DNA from 2 places in the Lysinibacillus irui genome. Region 2 is predicted to be linked to the other one. Evidence: riboswitches for the same ligand, from Rfam matches in the RefSeq annotation. Region 2 holds a riboswitch; the other holds the start of a gene.

The links. Region 2 has a riboswitch for lysine ahead of OU989_RS01165 (amino acid permease). Riboswitches for the same ligand answer to the same signal wherever they lie in the genome.
Positions count from the first base shown of each region.
Region 1: linked by a shared signal. The riboswitch ahead of OU989_RS10755 (transporter substrate-binding domain-containing protein) and the one ahead of OU989_RS01165 (amino acid permease) in region 2 are both predicted to bind lysine.

Region 1 is NZ_CP113527.1:2,142,741-2,147,730, forward strand. It holds gene odhB (2-oxoglutarate dehydrogenase complex dihydrolipoyllysine-residue succinyltransferase) at 1-533, shown strand, start outside; gene tnpA (IS200/IS605 family transposase) at 702-1,178, shown strand; lysine riboswitch at 1,610-1,796, shown strand; gene OU989_RS10755 (transporter substrate-binding domain-containing protein) at 1,916-2,773, shown strand; gene OU989_RS10760 (amino acid ABC transporter permease) at 2,944-3,669, shown strand; gene OU989_RS10765 (amino acid ABC transporter ATP-binding protein) at 3,682-4,413, shown strand; gene OU989_RS10770 (DUF6501 family protein) at 4,677-4,874, shown strand; gene OU989_RS10775 (toxic anion resistance protein) at 4,919-4,990, opposite strand, start outside.
Region 2 is NZ_CP113527.1:224,470-229,459, forward strand. It holds gene OU989_RS01150 (nitric oxide synthase oxygenase) at 1-729, shown strand, start outside; gene OU989_RS01155 (TraB/GumN family protein) at 803-1,333, shown strand; gene OU989_RS01160 (CynX/NimT family MFS transporter) at 1,385-2,593, opposite strand; lysine riboswitch at 2,771-2,947, shown strand; gene OU989_RS01165 (amino acid permease) at 3,030-4,493, shown strand; gene OU989_RS01170 (response regulator transcription factor) at 4,657-4,990, shown strand, end outside.

The DNA.
Region 1 (4,990 bases), 1.9 Mb from region 2:
ACATCAAACTTGGTTTCATGTCATTCTTCACAAAAGCTGTTGTTGCAGCACTGAAAAAATACCCATACGTAAACGCTCAAATCGTTGGCGATGAAATTCATTTAAATAACTTCTTCGATATCGGTATCGCTGTATCAACTGAAGAAGGTTTAGTAGTACCAGTTGTACGTGATGCAAACAGCAAAAACTTCGCTGAAATCGAAAAAGATATTGCTAACTTAGCGACAAAAGCTCGTGATAAAAAATTAGGCTTAAATGATATGGCTGGTGGATCATTCACAATCACAAACGGTGGTGTATTCGGTTCATTAATGTCAACACCAATTATGAACGGTACTCAAGCTGGTATTTTAGGTATGCATTCTATTGTTAACCGTCCAGTTGCTGTAAATGGGGAAGTTCAAATCCGTCCAATGATGTATGTAGCACTTTCTTACGATCACCGTATCATCGATGGAAAAGATTCAGTAGGATTCTTAAAAACAGTTAAAGAATTAATTGAAAACCCAGAAGATTTATTATTAAATTCATAATACCATTAAACCCTGCGAACAATGTTCAGCAGGGTTTTTTTGTATCTTTTGAAAACCCCTTGCTATGCGAGGGGTTCCAAAGGGCTTCTAGCTATGGACAAGAAAAAAACCCCAGCCGTACAATGAAATCAGGTCTGGTCAACCGACTTCGTACGAAAGGGGCTCCAAATGGATAATAAAAGTTTAGCACACACGACATGGAATTGTAAGTATCACATCGTCTTTGCGCCAAAATATAGAAGGCAGATTATTTATGGAAAAATCAAAGCAGATATAGGTAGAATTCTTCGCCAGTTATGTGAAAGAAAAGGAGTAGAAATCATTGAAGCTACAGCTTGTCCTGATCATATTCATATGTTGGTGAGTATTCCACCAAAAATAAGTGTTTCATCGTTTGTAGGTTATTTGAAAGGGAAGATTAGTTTAATGATATTCGATCGGCATGCGAACCTGAAATACAAATATGGAAATAGGAAGTTTTGGTGTCGCGGATATTATGTAGATACAGTAGGTCGAAACAGAAAAATCATACAGGAATATATAAAAAATCAATTGCAAGAGGATATTCTTGAGGATCAAATGACTATGAAAGAATTCATTGATCCATTTACAGGAGAAGAAATACAAGCAAAAAAGCGAAAATAATAAAACCACTTTAGTGGTAGCGTGAAAACGGAGTGCGGTTGGCGGACCTTTCAGTGTGTCTTTAGACATGGGCCAGTACCCCAGCGTTTCACGCGTAGAGCAAACCACCAGTTAGACTGGTGGTTCTGATTGTGCATAATGAAATCTTTCGACCGATTCTATTTTTGAAAGAGTACTAATGTTATATCGTATAGAGGAGCAAAAAAGAAATAAACACAACTTTTCTCACATAGAAAACATACTCTATAATAAAAATATGTTGTAATTTTCAGAAATATTGACGAAAGCTCAATGATTTAAAATGGATAGAGAACGCATAATAACCTAATATTGTCATTAGTCAGAAAAATGTTAAAATCGTCTTGACGAACATATTAGTTTTATAGTAGTATCTAAATATCAATTAAATAAACAAACCTCACGAATGTTACCAGTGAGGTAGAGGCGCGGTATTTATTAGTTCATTGTTGAGTACAAGCAAGCGAAGACGCAATGAAGAAGGAAATATCGCCGAAGTATAAAAGGAGCTCGTACTTTTATGCTGGGTCTGCAGTGAATAAGTGCAGGACTGTCCTAGTAAATTGATTTCCAGGTTTACTAGGTTGTGCTATCTCGGAAATATGGAAATAATAGTGAGGATTTGGGCAACTGTCATAAAAGGTAAGACCTAAGTTCAATAAACTTAGGTCTTTTTTAGTACAGTTGTCTTATTTTTTTACAGAAAAGGGGAGTTTTTCATGAAAAGAAAATGGTTGTTAGTAATGATCTCTATCATGACAGCAATTGTGCTAGCTGCATGTGGCACTAGCGACAAAAAAGACGGCGGTTCAGGTGATGCTGGCGCGGACAAGGAAGAAGGCGGCGGTGAATTCCGCATTGGAATGGAGGCTGGCTACCCACCATTCAACTGGACACAGCAGGACGATGCTAATGGCGCGGTAAAAATTGCTGATAATGCAGAGTATGCAGGCGGCTATGATGTACAAATGGCGAAAAAAATCGCTGAAGGCTTAGGCAAAGAGCTAGTTATCGTAAAAATGGAATGGGACGGCTTAGTACCAGCGCTACAATCAAACAAAATTGATGCAATCATTGCGGGTATGTCACCAACAGAAGAACGTAAGAAAACAATCGACTTTACTGAAAACTACTACACGTCGGATTTCGTAATGGTGATTAAAAAGGGTAGCAAATATGAAGGGGCAAAATCAATTCAAGATTTCTCTGGTGCAAAAATTACATCCCAATTAAATACATCGAACTACACAGTTATTGATCAAATTAAAGGTGTAGACAAACAAACTGCTATGGAAAGCTTCCCGGCAATGCGTGTCGCTTTAGAGGCTGGCAAAATTGATGGTTATGTAGCAGAACGTCCAGAAGGAATTTCCGCTGCAGCAGCGAACGATAAGTTCACATATGTTGCATTTGAAGAAGGCTTTGATACAGATCTTTCTAACACTTCAATTGCTGTAGGTTTACGCAAAGAAGATGCAAATCGTGAAAAAATTAACGAAATATTAAAAGGTATTACAGAGGACGATCGTCAAGCCATTATGGAAGAAGCGATTAAGAATCAACCAGCAGCACAATAATGACAAGGCACGGACTAGTTGCTGGTCCGTGCATGATCATTTCATCATTATCAAAATGAGAACCTCTCTACATAATGATAATGTCCTAGCGTGACAAATCATAGAATGGTAGAAAGAGCTAGGACACGAAAAAGATAAGCAAGCAACATGACATTGTAAGGAGGAACATCATGAGTCTTGAATGGATAATTTCAATTATTGAAAACAACTGGCAAATGTTTTTACGAGGTGCGTATTATACGTTACTGATTTCGATTATTAGTACAATTATTGGTGCATTCATCGGATTTTTCATCGGAATTATGCATACGATTCCAGTTCGTAAAAAAGGAATAAAATTTTATAGCCTGAAGCTTATTAATTTTATCCTAACATGCTATGTTGAATTTTTCCGTGGTACACCAATGATTGTACAGGCTATGGTTGTCTACTACGGATTAGATATCGCGTTTGGAATTGACATGCATTTTATCACAGCAGGTATTTTAGTCGTTTCTCTTAATACAGGGGCATACATGGCAGAGATTGTGCGTGGTGGGATTGTATCGATTGATAATGGTCAATACGAGGCAGCATCAGCGATTGGGATGAATCACTTCCAAATCATGCTTCACGTAGTCCTGCCGCAAGTAGCACGTAACGTTTTACCAGCAACAGGTAACCAACTAATTATGAATATTAAAGATACAGCCGTATTAAATGTCATCGGCGTAACAGAGTTATTCTTCCAAACAAAATCAATTTCAGGTAACAACTTCCGTTATTTTGAATCGTTCTTTGTCGCATGTGTTCTTTATTTCATTATGACATTTACCGCATCTCGCATCCTTCTATATGTTGAAAAACGTTTGGATGGACCGGATGCCTATCAAAAAGAACAAAAAGAAGCAGTATAGGGGGACGCACAAATGGCAGTCATTAAAATCGAACATTTAAGTAAATCATTTGGACGTAACCAAGTGTTAAAAGATGTGAATTTCCAAGTGGAAAAAGGCGAGGTTGTTTGTTTAATTGGTTCCTCTGGTTCTGGTAAGTCTACACTACTTCGTTGCATAAATTTATTAGAAACACCAAGTGGCGGGCAAATAATTTATCAGGGAGAAGACATCCTAGATGAAAAGCACAATATCCAAGAATATCGTACCCATCTAGGAATGGTATTCCAGCAGTTCAATTTATTTAATAATCATAATGTGTTAAGTAATTGCACAGTCGGCCAAATCAAAGTACTTAAGCGCTCGAAGAAAGAAGCGGAAGAAACAGCGCTGAAATATTTGAAGATCGTAGGTATGGATCAATATGTAAACGCTAAGCCACGTCAGCTTTCAGGCGGACAAAAGCAACGTGTAGCAATTGCTCGAGCACTGTCTATGAATCCCGAAGTAATGCTATTTGATGAACCGACATCAGCACTGGACCCAGAAATGGTAGGAGAGGTGCTGAAGGTTATGCGACAATTAGCAGACGCAGGGAATACAATGTTAATTGTGACACATGAAATGGAGTTTGCAAAAGAAGTGGCAGATCGTGTCGTCTTTATGGATAAAGGTGTGATTGTGGAAGAAGGCCCACCATCACAAGTATTAGTCAATCCACAACATGAACGTACGAAAGAGTTTTTAAAACGTACTTTAAAATAAGCACAAAAAAGTGAGTCCATTATTTTGGACTCACTTATTTTCTAGAATTCCATTCTGCATAGAGCACAAAGCAGATTGCGAATGCTACAGCAATGATAAAAAACCATTGCGGTACACCACCAAAACTCATGAGAACACCCCGAATTTCATTTTTTTTTGGATAGAATAGGTATAGTATTTCTTTTTTCTCCACAAAAGACCCAAAATATTATAAAATAAGCAATAGACATTAGCTTTTGCTAGTAAAGAGAGGTAGAGAGAATATGTTACATTTAAAATGGAAAGATGCGCCAACATTACGAACGGTTACCTGCAAACATACAAATGCATCGAAATACTTAGTGTCCAACGTCTTAACAGTAGGTAAAGAATATGAAGTAAAAAACGAAACAGAAGAATTCATTTTTATTATCGACAACACAGGTAATGTCGGCGGCTATTATAAGGATTATTTCGAATAAATAAAAACAGGGTGGTTCAGAGCATTTGCTGAGCCACCCATTTTTTAATCTCGCTGATAGCCTTGAGCACCCGCTACATCTTGCAGCTGTTGTTTCTCTTGTTCGGTTGCCGTATG
Region 2 (4,990 bases):
TCAGATCGAGTACGGATTTGGAATCACCAACTTATCCGTTATGCGGGCTATGAAACGGAATTAGGTGTTATAGGTGATTCTCATTCTGTTGCGTTTACACAAGTATGTGAAACGCTAGGCTGGAAAAGTGAGAGAACAGCTTTTGATGTGTTACCACTTGTTATACAAGTAGATGGGCGAGCTCCAAGGCTGTTTACAATTCCAGCAGAATATATTTTAGAGGTGCCAATCCGCCATCCAGAGGAAGCTGAAATAGAAAAATTAGAGATGAAATGGTATGCTGTACCCATTATCTCGAGTATGCGTTTTCGAATGGCAGGCATTGATTACCAAGCTGCTCCTTTTAATGGTTGGTATATGGGGACAGAAATTGGAGCACGTAATTTAGCTGATCATGACCGCTATAATATGCTACCAGCTATTGCTGAGATTTTTAATCTTGATACAACCAAACAAGCTTCTCTTTGGCGTGATCGTGCATTAGTGGAGCTTAATATAGCAGTTCTCCATTCCTTTAAAGAAGATGGGGTAAGCATTGTCGATCATCATACAGCGGCTCAGCAGTTTAAATTGTTTGAGGAAGCAGAGCTATCGGCTGAACGGGAAGTTACAGGCAACTGGACATGGTTAATTCCACCGCTTTCACCTGCAACAACGCATATTTTCCATAAGCCCTATGTAAATGTCTATCATACACCAAATTATTTTTATCAAAAACCATGCTATTAACAATAGAAGACTCTTCAATTTCCTATCAGTAAATTTATCAATTAATTGTATTTTAAGAAGAGGGTGATCCACTATGTTGGAGCAGCAAATTCCAGATATCCCGTGGCAACAATTGACCACACCTTATGGAAGAGGTGCAGCCATTCCGCAGCTGATTGAAGAGGAAAATTACCGACAACTAGCTGAGTTAATTGAACATCAAGGTACACTTTGGCAGGTGACACCATGGGTTTTGTTAATCCTTTTAAAAAAGCTGGGTAGTCAAGATAAGGAGGATGTCTCCTTACAAGAAATTGAACTTTATTTAGCCGTTGCTCAGGCGATTACTGTGGATTATTTAGAGCCAACACAAACTGTTCAACCCATGCAGAAGCTGCTAGATAGAAACTACTTATGGACAGAAAATGAAGAGGATGACGATCAAGAGTGGGAAAGAGAAACGCCGACGGGCTATGAGCAGACAGCATTTTTAAGCTATTATTATTTCAGCTATCTACTCTTACAAGAGGCTATCCCTAGTTTAACGGCTATTACAGTGCACAATAACGAAGCAGCAGACCGTCTTGCGGAACTGCTAAGGTTATTAGAGCAGCTGAATAAATAGGTTGATAAAAAAGCAGATGAGAAACATATGCCATTTCCCATCTGCTCCAATTTAATGGACATATTCATCTTTAGAAGCTCTCATTGAGCAGAAGAAAAGTACCATTGCCACAACTACAAAAAGCCAGCCAGCAATATCCCAGCCACCGAATAAATCATGCAAGTAGCCAAAAAGAATAGGACCAATTGCGGCAAATAAATACCCTAAAGATTGTGCAAAGCCTGATAAATCTGCTGCTTCAAAGGCAGTACGGGTGCGAAGGGTGAAAAACATCATGGCTAATGCGAATGAAGAACCACCTGCTAATCCTAGAAGGACCATCCAAAGTACTCCAAGGCTTGTCCATTCCATTACAACACCAACAAAGCCTACTAAATAGAACGACGTAAACATCAGTACAAGAGGTCGCTGTGAAGTCATTTTACTAGCAATAATAGGCACAGCTAATGCCATTGGAACTTGAGAGAATTGCATAATAGAAAACATCCAGCCAGCCTTATCAGGAGCTAATCCTTGGGCAATATAGATTTCTGGAATCCAAGCTGCAGTCGTGTAGAATAATAAAGACTGTAAACCCATTGCGCCTGTGACGGCCCACGTAACAGGTGATTTCCATAGTGGTGGACCTGACTTTTTAGATGAGGTAGTTGGTTCAGGTTTATTTGATTTTAATTGAGGTATCCAAATTAAAATCGTAACGACAACAAGTACAAGAGCAATGGCCAAAGCCCCTTGCCAGCCTAATGATGAATTAGCTATTGGATAGCTAATACCTGCGCCAAGGCCAGCAGTTAAATTCATGGACATGGTGAAGAAGGCCATCAGTAAGCCTACATGGTATGGAAATTTCAATTTTAGTAATCCTGGAATGAGTACATTTCCAAAAGATATTGCTACGCCAATTAGCATAGTACCAAATATAAGTAATCCTGTTGTTCCAAGTGAGCGTAGAACTATCCCTAAGGCCAATAGAATAGTGGATAAAAATAAAGTAAGCTCAAGCCCTAGTTTACGTGCTACGATAGGTGCAAAAGGCGATATGATGGCAAAAGCAAGCAATGGAATAGTTGTTAGAAAGCCTGCTAATACATTAGAGATACCAAGATCATCACGGATAAAGGATATGATTGGACCAACAACAGTTAATGGCATTCGTAATGTAGAGGCAATAAAAATAACCCCAAAGACTAAAAGTAATGTTGTTCCTTTCCAGCTAATTTTTTTACTTGGATAACTAGCGGAATGATCATTTGTAGTCAAAATAACTCCCCCCTGTTATTAACCATTCTAATTGAACTACTATAACACTTTATCACACTATTAAAAATAGTAGAAGATTCATAAAATACAGAACATTTTCCGTGTTGTTGAAATGTCTATGGTCTTATGTTAGTATAATAATCATCATAAATTTAATAATTATATGCCTCATGTTTGTATTGAGGTAGAGGTCGCGATATTTATAAGTATGCTAATTGAAATGACAAGCATTGATGAGATTAGCTGAAAGGAAATATTGCCGAAGTGTGAGGGGACTTGAAAACCTCATGCTGGGGCTGTCTCCGAAAGGAACAGAACTGTCACGTTTGTACAACGTGTTGAGCTATCATTTAGGAAAAACTGAGGATTAACTTAGCCATCACATTGTTCATGTGATGGCATTTTTTTGCCTCATAAATAGGAAGGAAGCTATATCGTGAGTGAAATAAAAGTAAATCAGCTCGGTCATAACGAACCAAAGCTGAAAAAAGAATTAAAAAGCCGTCATATTACAATGATTTCTTTAGGCGGTACAATTGGTACGGGGCTATTTTTAGCTAGTGGTGGTGCCATTGCACAAGCAGGGCCAGGAGGCGCATTGCTTGCCTATGCCTTAATTGGTGTTATGGTGTACTTCCTAATGACGAGCTTAGGAGAGATGGCTGCTTATATGCCATCATCAGGTTCATTTAGTACGTATGCAACAAAATTCGTAGATCCAGCACTAGGCTTCGCTTTAGGTTGGAACTATTGGTATAACTGGGCAATTACGATTGCAGCAGAAATTGCAGCAGTGTCTTTAATAATGAAATATTGGTTCCCAGATAGCTCATCAGCACTTTGGACAGTATTATTTATTGCTGTTGTGCTAACGTTTAATTTACTTTCTGTAAAGAGCTATGGTGAAAGTGAATATTGGTTTGCTATGATTAAAGTAGCAACGGTCATTGTTTTTATTATTATTAGTTTATTAATGATTTTTGGTATTTTAGGTGGTCAGGCACCTGTAGGCTTCACAAATTTCTTTATTAGTGATGGGCCATTCCATGGGGGCTTCCTTGCTACCTTTGGTATTTTCCTGGCTGCAGGGTTTTCATTCCAAGGAACAGAGCTTCTAGGTATAACAGCTGGTGAAACTGATGATCCAGGTAAAAATATTCCGAAAGCTGTAAAATCCGTATTCTGGCGTATTCTTTTATTCTATATTTTAGCAATTGGTGCAATAGGAATGCTGATTCCTTTCACAGATGAGCGCCTATTATCAGAAGATATTGCAGTATCACCATTTACATTAGTGTTTGATCGCTTAGGTATCGCCTTTGCTGCGTCGTTAATGAACGCTATTATTTTAACGGCTATGCTATCAGCAGGTAACTCAGGGCTTTATGCATCATCTCGTATGTTATGGCAATTAGCGGTGGATGGTCATGCGCCTAAAATCTTTACAAAGCTTAGTCGCCGTGGTATTCCAATTTACGCGCTACTAGCAACATTAGCTGTAGGCTGTTTAGCATTTTTAGCGTCATTTTTCGGTGACGGTGTGGTGTATATCTGGCTATTAAATGCCTCTGGAATGTCTGGCTTTATTGCATGGCTTGGCATTGCATTTAGTCATTATCGTTTCCGTCGTGCATTCGACGCACAGGGCTTAGATCCAAAGCTATTACCTTATAAAGCAAAATTGTATCCATTCGGACCACTATTCGCCTTTACAGTTTGTATGATTGTGGTCATTGGACAAAATTACACAGCCTTTACAGGAGACAAAATCGATTGGTACGGTATTCTAGTTTCTTATATTGGAATTCCATTTTTCTTACTATTATGGTTAGGCTATAAAATTAAACATAAAACAAAAATGCTTCCACTTAATGAGTGTGATTTAAAAGTGGAGGATTAAATAGAAAAGCTGTTCTGTATACCGTTGTATGACGGTTGATAGGACGGCTTTTTTATATTTGGGCGTTAAATTTATTTCTTAATCTATATCATATATATGGTAATATACTATAGATGTGGAAAGTCATACTAATGGCTTTTTAGTTAGGAAGAGGTGCATGAAAATGCAAAAACATATTTTACTAGTTGAAGATGATGAGGCTATTCGTGAAATGGTAGAAAACTTTTTACTATTGGAAGGCTTCGGTGTTACAACTGCAAAGAATGGAGAAGAGGCATTACAGTATTGTTTAAACCATTCATTTGATTTAGTTATCTTAGATATTATGATTCCTAAACTTAATGGATTAGAAGTACTAAAAATAATTCGAGAACAAGCAGCGCTTCCTATCATCATTATGTCAGCAAAGGATAGTGATGTAGATAAAGCTTTAGGGTTAGGCTTAGGTGCAGATGATTATATTGCTAAACCATTTTCTATGCTAGAGTTTTCTGCTC